DNA from 3 places in the Paenochrobactrum pullorum genome. Region 2 is predicted to be linked to each of the others. Evidence: predicted binding sites of a transcription regulator. Region 2 holds the regulator's gene; each other region holds the start of a gene.
What was found. The regulator LexA, encoded in region 2, represses DNA repair genes until DNA is damaged. The targets are predictions, from matches to a motif close to TGTTCNNNNTGTGTTCNG.
Positions count from the first base shown of each region.

Region 1: parE (DNA topoisomerase IV subunit B) is a predicted target of LexA. The motif match lies at 1,689-1,706, and genes of this name have one in related genera.
Region 3: JNC77_RS09390 (ATP-dependent helicase) is a predicted target of LexA. The motif match lies at 1,608-1,625, and genes of this name have one in related genera.

Region 1 covers NZ_JBHEEH010000008.1:52,107-55,396, forward strand. The annotation lists gene JNC77_RS12110 (multidrug effflux MFS transporter) at 246-1,505, shown strand; gene parE (DNA topoisomerase IV subunit B) at 1,861-3,290, shown strand, end outside.
Region 2 covers NZ_JBHEEH010000002.1:155,630-158,919, forward strand. The annotation lists gene JNC77_RS06970 (ComEC/Rec2 family competence protein) at 1-1,290, shown strand, start outside; gene lexA (transcriptional repressor LexA) at 1,582-2,304, opposite strand; gene JNC77_RS06980 (single-stranded DNA-binding protein) at 2,605-3,117, shown strand.
Region 3 covers NZ_JBHEEH010000004.1:164,185-167,474, forward strand. The annotation lists gene JNC77_RS09390 (ATP-dependent helicase) at 1-1,521, opposite strand, end outside; gene JNC77_RS09395 (AsmA family protein) at 1,870-3,290, shown strand, end outside.

The DNA.
Region 1 (3,290 bases), on a different contig from region 2:
CCAGCTTCTTTTTTTAAAGATACTGTCATTCATGAATGAGTTTCACTATTCAATTGATATAACCAATCATTGAAAAAAATTTTTAAAACATTATTGCTTGATTATACCGGCCAATCATAAGGCCGGGGGTCGAACGATAATTTTTGATCAACTCAAACGTATTTCACGCGCACGATACACTTGGACAATATGGTTCAGGTGCAGTCGCGGGTTGATCAGATGTATGCCGCAGACAGGAGAGTATTTTGCCAATTGATATAAAACAGGGTCACACAGGACAAGGTAACAGCATGCGCGGTCGGGGCGAATTCATTGCTCTGATTGCTGCTGTGATGGCGATCAATGCTCTGGCAATTGACATCATGCTTCCCGGTTTACAGGAAATTGGGGCAAGCCTTGGTGTCGAATCTGAAAACCATCGTCAGTTCGTTATTACTGCTTATTTGCTGGGTCTTGGCGTTTCTCAATTATTTTACGGCCCGTTGAGTGATCGCTTCGGACGTCGCATTCCGCTTTTCGTCGGAACCAGCATTTATATTGTCACCGCGCTGGCATCCGCTTTTACCACCAGTTTCTCGATGCTGATCCTTTTACGTGTATTGCAAGGTATTGGTGCCGCAGGCACGCGTGTTATCGCTGTTTCCATCGTACGCGACCTATATGGTGGCCGTCAGATGGCGGAAGTCATGTCGCTGATCATGATGGTCTTTATGATCTTGCCGGTCATTGCACCTGCAACCGGTCAATTCATCATGTTTTTTGGTGAATGGCACCTGATCTTTGTTTTCATGGCTATTTCAGCAGCTGTGGTGATGGTCTGGGTTTATTTCCGTCTTCCGGAAACATTGGCGGAAGAAAAAAGACGTTCATTATCTGGCGCAAGCCTCGCACAGTCTTTCAGCCTGGTGCTGACCAACCGTGTTGCCTTCTTTTATATGCTCGGCACCTCGTTCATTTTAGGCACGCTGTTCGGCTTTATCGGCTCCTCACAACAGATTTATGTTGGTATTTATGAGCTTGGTGAATTATTTCCACTGGCTTTCGCCGCGGTAGCAGCCACTATGGCGCTGTCTTCATTCCTGAATTCACGGTTTGTCGGTCGCTATGGTATGCGTCGTATTTCACAAACTATGCTGTTTATCTTTATTGGTTTCAGCCTGCTATGGTTTGTACTGTCATTGAGCTTTGAAGGGCCCGTGCCACTATTCCTGCTCCTGCCGCTTTACATGGTCATCATGTTCTCGTTCGGGCTAATCACGTCCAACTTTAATGCACTCGCCATGGAGCCGTTGGGTGCTGTGGCCGGAACAGCCTCCTCGGTACTGGGCTTCACCCAGACGACTTTGGGCGCGACATTGGGAGCTGTCATTGGTCAGTCCTTTGATGGCACGACTACACCCATTGCATTAGGCTTTACCATTTTGGGCGTTATCAGCTTCATCTGTATGCTGATTGCAGAACGTGGCAAACTCTTTGCTTCACAACATCAGGCACCCAAAGCATAAAAAGCATCGCTATCTATGCAAATGAAAAGTCCGTCATGACATAAAACAATCATGCCGGACTTTTATATTTTAAGAAGCAATCAAAACATCGAAATCTTTTTATCCTTTGCAGTCTGTCAATCGTGGAAAATGTCAATCTCACGTAAAACCCGTGTAAAACTTGACCTTTTGCAACGAATAATGCAGAACATAAAGCGAACCTTATTCGCTTTGTTAGAATTTGCATGGCATGATAAGAATGATTCGTAACAACGCATTGCTTGGGCTTTTGCCCATGTTAAAACGATAAATGACGACCCGTAATTGTCTGCACGTTTGATGCGGTATATTTAATAGATAGGCTGAACCAAAGCACATGGACGACAACAACGATCTTTTTTCAAGTGTTGTGAGTAAAGCCCGTGAAAGGCAAATGACATCGCAGGCTGACATCAGTGCGGTAGCCCCTGCCCCTGTGGCAGAAAAAGCCGCACCAACAATACCTGCCGTTTCTGCTGCACCTTCTGCTCCCACACCGGTTGAGTCCGTCAAGCGTGCAACATTAGCTGCCGATAATGGTGATTATAATGCCTCTGCCATCCGTGTTCTGGAAGGCTTGGAGCCGGTACGTCTGCGCCCTGGTATGTATATCGGCGGTACCGACGAAAAAGCGATGCACCATCTCTTTGCTGAAGTCATCGATAACTCGATGGACGAAGCGGTGGCTGGACATGCAAACTTTATTGAAGTCAGCCTTGATGCTGATGGTTTCTTGTCTGTCAGCGATAATGGTCGCGGTATTCCGATCGATAATCACCCGCAGGTTCCGGGAAAATCCACGCTTGAAGTCATTATGACCAAGCTGCATGCCGGCGGTAAATTCGACGGTAAAGCCTATGAAACATCCGGCGGGCTGCACGGCGTTGGTGTCTCGGTCGTCAACGCGCTTTCCGATGTGTTAGAAGTAGAAGTTGCACGTAATCGCCGCTTGTATCGCCAATGCTTCTCGCGCGGTATTCCGCAAGGCGGTTTGGAAGAACTCGGTGAAGTGCATAACCGCCGCGGCACACGCCTGCGCTTCCATCCGGATCCGGATATTTTCGGTAAAAATGCCAAATTTGACCCGACGCGCATTTATCGTATGGCGCGCTCGAAAGCCTATTTGTTCGGTGGTGTTGAAATCCGCTGGAGTTGTGACCCTTCACTTCTCGACCCGAAACAGGATACGCCTGAAAAGGCTGTCTTCCATTTCCCAGGTGGTTTGAAGGATTATTTGTCCACCACATTGGGCAAAGACTTTCAGGTCACACGCGAAATTTTTGCCGGTAAAACCGAAGCGCAAGGTCGTCATGGTGCCTTGGAATGGGCTGTCAGCTGGTATGGTGGCGATGCGTTTGTACATTCTTATTGTAACACGATCCCGACCGGTGATGGTGGTACCCATGAGGCTGGCCTTCGTATCGCTCTCACACGTGGTCTGAAAGCCTATGCCGAACTGACCAATAATAAACGTGCCTCTGTCATTACCACCGATGACGTGATGACATCAGCAGCTGCCATGCTGTCTGTTTTTATTCGCGAACCGGAATTTGTCGGCCAAACCAAAGACAAGCTTGCCACTGTTGAGGCGCAGCGTATCGTTGAAAATGCCATTCGTGATCCGTTTGATCATTGGCTGGCTGCCTCGCCGCAGGAAGCCTCCAAATTGCTCGACTGGGTGGTTGAACGTGCTGAGGAACGTCTGCGCCGCCGTCAGGAAAAAGAAGTCAACCGCAAGACGGCTGTACGCAAATTGCGGCTGCCGGG
Region 2 (3,290 bases):
GGTTTGGTAGCGGCCTTTGCGTGGTGGAGTGATAGAAAATCAGCACTCCATAATCAGGGCAAGATCGCTAAAAGACAAAAGAACTCGAAGCTCAAAAAATGGTTCGTGCCAATTGTTGCAACTGCCGCCACATCAATTGTCGCTGGTATTGCAAGCGGCATTTACTCAGCCTATCACTTTAATAATACAGCACCTTTTGGTTTACTCGGCAATATATTGGCGATGCCGGTGATTTCCATCATTATCATGCCTTTTGCGGTTTTAAGCTTGTTGTTGATGCCGCTGCAGTTGGATTGGTTGCCGTTGCAGATCATGGGGCTTGGCGTTTGGGGCATGCGACAGATCGCCGAGTTGGTTTCATCAATCGCACCGGCAGGAAATCCCGGAATTATATCATCGGGGGCAATTATCAGCTGGACAATTGCGGTGGTGATTGCAGTCATCTGCACGACGCGCTTGCGCAATCTTTCGTTATTATTAGTGGCTATCGGCTTTTTCTTTTATTTCGTGGAGAATGATCCCGATATAATGATTTCCGAGGATGCCAAACTGGTGGCGGTTGGCCTTGCCGATGGACGACTTGCTGTCAACCGTTCGCGTCCGTCGCGTTTCACAATTCAAAATTGGGCAAAAGCTTATGATGTGAGCGAGATTGTTCCACCGGTAATAGCTGGTTCAAAGAAAAATGGCACTTATCAGGAAAATGCATTTTATTGTGAAGAAAACATCTGTTCAATCACACTCGCTGACGGGCGTATGCTGAGCTATACCGAAACACTAAGTGCAGTCGAAACGGCGTGTCATATTGGGGATGTGGTTATATTGGCAGTGGCGGGTAAAAAACCGGAATGCATGGCTGCAGATAAGCTCGTGATTACGCGGCGGGAGTTAGCTTTGAAGGGGGCGCTTGAGATCAGGCTTGGCGATCCAGTTATTCAAGAGGTTAATGCCAAAAATAATGTTTCGGCAGGTATGGGATTACATCCGGTCTTTGAAGACGAGAATGATGCTGACACTTTTGAGAGTGAGCTTGATGAACCAGAACCATATGATGCTATCACAAATGTGGCTGCTACTGACCTGCAATCTCAACAATCTGTTAGTAAGAATTTAGAAAATGATAATAAATTACTGAAATATAATGATAAATTGACATATTCGGTTGGTGATCCGCAACGCCCGTGGCATCTATATCGTCTATACTCCCGCGCGGGGCGTGGCCTTGCCGATTATGTGGCTCCAAAGGCAAAAGCTAATCAGAAAAATTCACCTATCAATGATGATAATTGATCATCCTGCATTATCGCTTACGGCTGTATTTATTCAAGAAAACCAAATTTCGATGAAGCTGTTATGATCCTAAAATTATGGCAATAATTTACGATCTCAATAGACGCTGAAAAACAAAGATGCCCATGAGCTTAATAATAAGATAACCGTTCGGCAGGCGTAAACTTTAGATCATATATGATTGCGTCTCGGTTTCATAAGCCACACAAATGTTATGAAAGGAACCAAACCAATTATCATTGTGACATAACGGTTTGGTTCGCATCGGGTTTAATAATTGCACTGGCCGGATTAGTAGCGGCGTATCAATCCGACCAGCTTGCCCTGAACCTGTACGCGGTCGGGGCCAAAAATTCTGGTTTCATAAGCAGGGTTGGCAGCTTCGAGTGCGATGGATGCGCCTTTGCGGCGGAAGCGTTTTAAGGTTGCTTCTTCGTCATCGACAAGGGCAACGACGATTTCTCCCGGATTGGCGTTATTGCCGCGGCGGATCACAACCGTGTCACCTTCAAAAATTCCGGCTTCGATCATCGAGTCGCCTTTCACTTCGAGTGCGTAATGCTCGCCAGAGCCGATCATATCCATCGGTAAAGTGATGGTACGTGTCTGGTTCTGAATGGCGGAAATGGGGACGCCGGCAGCAATGCGCCCCATGACAGGCACAGAAATTGTATCGCTGTTTTCAAAAGCAGCATCCACTGGTGCGGTTTCGGGTTTTGCTGGTGCAGCAGGTTTGCCCAGACTTCCTTCAATCACGCTTGGGGAGAACTTTTTTTGGGAGTTTAACCCCGGGGCAATGGAATCGGGCAGGCGGATGACTTCCAATGCGCGGGCGCGATTGGGAAGGCGGCGAATGAAGCCGCGCTCTTCCAATGCGGTGATCAGACGATGAATACCGGACTTGGAGGCCAAATCCAAAGCATCCTTCATTTCATCAAAAGAGGGCGGGATGCCGACTTCTTTCAGACGTTCGTGTATGAAAAGAAGTAATTCATGCTGCTTGCGGGTTAACATAAGCTAAAGCCCCCCAGAGTTAAGAATCAAATTTAAAAACAAATGCAGAACAAACACTATCTGTTCTTTGCTTGTTCTGCAAGTGTCTCTTAATCATATTTTAAGGTGGTAAAAAATGGATACTTGCCGCGAAGATTTTTTTGCATTAGAACAAAGTAGGAACTTAAAATTAAGTGGCATATCTCTTGTGGAAACAGGCTATAATTGCTGACATCTGCCGCAGGATGGATGTGCTAAATCATTGGCGGCTGTTATCTGTAGCAGTTAACCAAAGTTAAAAGATAAGGTGGAGTTAAGCGCATGGCAGGTAGTGTCAACAAGGTTATACTGGTCGGCAATCTTGGTGCGGATCCGGAAGTCAGACGGCTAAGCTCCGGTGACCCTGTCGTTAATTTGCGTATTGCGACTTCTGAAAGCTGGCGCGACCGCCAGTCCGGTGAGCGCCGCGAAAAGACCGAATGGCACAGTGTTGTGATTTTCAATGAAAATCTGGCCAAAGTCGCTGAACAATACTTGAAAAAAGGCGCGAAAGTTTATCTGGAAGGCGCTTTGCAGACCCGTAAATGGCAGGATCAGAACGGCAATGAACGCTATACGACTGAAATCGTGTTGCAGAAATTCCGTGGTGAATTGCAGATGCTCGACAGTCGCGGTGAAGGCGGCGGACAGGGCCGTTCTTTTGACGGTGGCGGTCGTTCGCAGATGTCTGATTATTCCGGTGGCGGTTCATCGGGCGGCTCTGATTTTGGTAGCTCAGGTCCATCATCCGGCGGCGGTTTCTCACGCGATCTGGACGATGAAATTCCATTTTAATGAAAGAAACCGATAAAAATGAGCATTTAATTGCAAAATTTTGATCGGTTTTTGCATGAAATTTAAGGAATATGCGCGAGTTTTGATAAAAACTCGCGCATTTTTTATATGTGTGGTTTATCTTTTCCAGCCGCTATGCTCGATATGACGACCGCTTTAAAAAAATTAAAAAA
Region 3 (3,290 bases), on a different contig from region 2:
TTGCACCAGATCATGGGCGGCTTCCAGCATCGGAATGCCGCGCTCACGCGCATAATCATGAATTTGGCGCATTGACGCATCGCCAAGGCCACGTTTCGGCGTATTGATAATGCGCTCAAAGGCCAGATCATCCGCACCTTGCGCAACAACGCGCAAATAGGCCATGGCATCGCGAATTTCGAGGCGTTCATAAAAACGCGGGCCACCAATAACGCGGTAATTGAGGCCGAGCGTGACAAAGCGATCTTCAAATTCGCGCATCTGGAACGAAGCGCGTACCAAAATCGCCATATCATTGAGCTTGTGGCCGTGGCGCTGTGCCTGCTCGATGGCTTCACCAACTGCACGAGCCTCTTCTTCCGAATCCCATGCGGCATGAACTTGCACAAGCGAGTCATCGGGATCCGGCGCATCGGTGAAAAGCGTTTTGCCAAGGCGTCCTTCATTATGGGAAATCAAGTGACCGGCAGTACCCAGAATATGGGCGGTGGAGCGATAATTGCGCTCCAGCTTGATAACGGCAGCGCCCGGAAAGTCTTTTTCAAAGCGCAGAATATTGTCGACTTCGGCGCCGCGCCAGCCGTAAATCGACTGGTCATCATCACCCACACAGCACAGATTGACCCCTTGCTGGGCAGAAAAACCATCCGGATTATCCGGGCGATTTTTGCTTTGCGGGCGCTGTGCCAGCAGACGCAGCCACATATATTGTGCGGTGTTGGTATCTTGATACTCGTCGACCAGAATATAGCGGAATTTCTGATGATATTCGCGCAAAATATCGGGATGAGTGCGGAAAATGCGGATCGGATGCAGCAAAAGGTCGCCAAAATCACAGGCATTGAGCGTGCGCAAACGATTTTGATAGGCTTCGTAAAGTTCGCGTCCTTTACCATGAGCAAAGGCACGTGCATCACCTTCGGAGATTTCCGACGGGCTCAAACCTTTGTTTTTCCATGCATCAATCATATTGGCGAAGCTGCGGGCAGGCCAGCGCTTATCATCCAGACCTTCAGCCTGGATCAGCTGTTTGATGAGGCGGATAACATCATCGGTATCAAGAATGGTGAAGTCAGAGCGCAAATGCGCAAGCTCTGCGTGGCGGCGCAAAAGTTTCACGCCAATGGAGTGGAAGGTGCCGAGCCATGGCATGCCTTCAACCGAGTCACCGAGCAGCACACCAATACGCTCACGCATTTCGCGTGCGGCTTTATTGGTGAATGTTACGGCTAGAATCTGGCTTGGATAGGCAAGCCCTTGATTGATAATATGGGCAATGCGGGTGGTGAGAACACGGGTTTTGCCGGTTCCGGCACCGGCGAGAACCAGCACAGGGCCTTCGGTTGTTTCAACAGCCAAACGCTGTTCGGGGTTCAATCCTGTCAGATATGTCGGTTCGCCACGTTGCTGGTTGCGCGCAGCCATAGCGCGCGCTGCAATGCCGCCGCCTACACGCTGTTGCGGTTCGCGTGGGGCATCCGGTTCACCAAAGAAGGGCATATCGTCAGGAAAGTCAGACATTGCTTGAGAGTGTACTCATATAAATAAAAGATCAAGGATGGCATCAGGTACTGGGTGCGCTTTTCCTGAGTGCTTCGGGTATAGCTTGTTCTCCGACTGTTCTGCAAGGGCGAATTCATTTTTGTAGAATTTTGCAAAGCCGTTTCTGTTTGTACATGATTGCTTTTGATTGTGGTTTAAAGGTGTGATTGATCATTTTTGTAAAATTTGCGGGATTTGGCGATAAAATTGCCTGAATAATGTGATTTATCGACCCATGTAGCCGTTTGCTGCCTTGTTGTTGCTTAGCTGTTGCCGTTATGTTGCATGCAGTAATCAGACATGAATCAAAAGTAATGGAGCCAGATTTTGGGGCGCATTTTCGTCATCGTTGGTGGGTTCCTGGTTTTGCTTCTGACCGCTGCACTGGTCATTCCGCCTTTTATCAACTGGACAGGCTATCGTGCTGATTTCGAGCGCGAAGCCAGCCGGATTATGGGGCGCGAGGTTCATGTGCGCGGCACGGCCAATGCGCGGCTTTTGCCTTTTCCATCCGTTACTTTTTCTGATGTTTTGGTCGGCAGTAAAGATGACACGACGACATTAAGCATTGATAAATTTTCAATTAATGCAGAACTGATGCCGTTTTTGCGCGGGGAAGTGCTGATTTTTGATATGCAGGTAGAAAAGCCTGTTTTAAAAGTTGCACTGGATGAAAAAGGACGGGTGGACTGGAAATGGCATGAGGATGCTCTGCTTGGCAATGCACAGGTCAAAGTTGAAAAACTAACCGTCAGCAATGGTCGTGTTTCGATTACTGATGGCCGTAATGGTCGTCATCATGATTTACAAAACATCAATGCTGTTTTATCGGCACGCAATATTACCGGCCCGTGGCAAATGAATGGTTCGCTGGAAAGCGAGAGCGAGAAATTTGCGCTTGATCTGTCAACCGGCGAGTTGAAGCCGGATGGATCATTAAGAGTACGCAGCCGTTTTACGCCGGAAAATAAAGCGGTGAGTTTTGAAACTGATGGTGATGTGACATTGCAGGATGGTTTGCTGAACTATGCCGGTAATTTTAATCTGCGCACACCTGAACCGGCCAAGAAGAAGAATTTAGAAAAAACGGATGCCAAAGGCGATGGTAAAGGTGATCGGGTGCAGGAGACAACCAACAGTCTTCTGACGGATTTACGCATTCAGGGCACGTTTAAAGCCAGCGACCAGCAATTTGTCATTGATGAATTCCGAATGGAGCAGGGCATTGCTGATGATCCTTATGTGGTCAATGGCAAGGCACAGTTTAATTTTGGCGATGATCCGCGCTTTGAAATCAGCGCCGATGGCCAGCAATTCTTTTTTGGTGGCAGTGCTGGTGAACAAAGTGGCGAGGCCGTGCCGCTTAAAGAGCCTTTGGCAGCTTTCCGCAAATTTATCGGCAATATTCCGGTGCCTTCCATTCCGGGCAGTGTTGATTTGAGATTGCCGGCCATTGTTGCTGGCGGCACAACCATCCGCACAATTACCATTAGTGCGGTGCCTGAGGGGCAGGGGTGGCAGATCAAAGAGTTTTCGGCTGATTTGCCGGGGCGCACCCGCGTCGAAGCACAAGGTCATTTAGGACTTGGCGATCAGTTTGGTTTTGAAGGTAATCTATTGGTTGCTTCGCGTCAGCCCTCCGGCCTTGTCGGGTGGTTGACTGCAGATGTTGATGAGACTGTCCGGCAATTATCGGGAATTGGTCTTTCGGGTAAGGTTGTTCTCAATGATCGTATCCAGCAGATTGA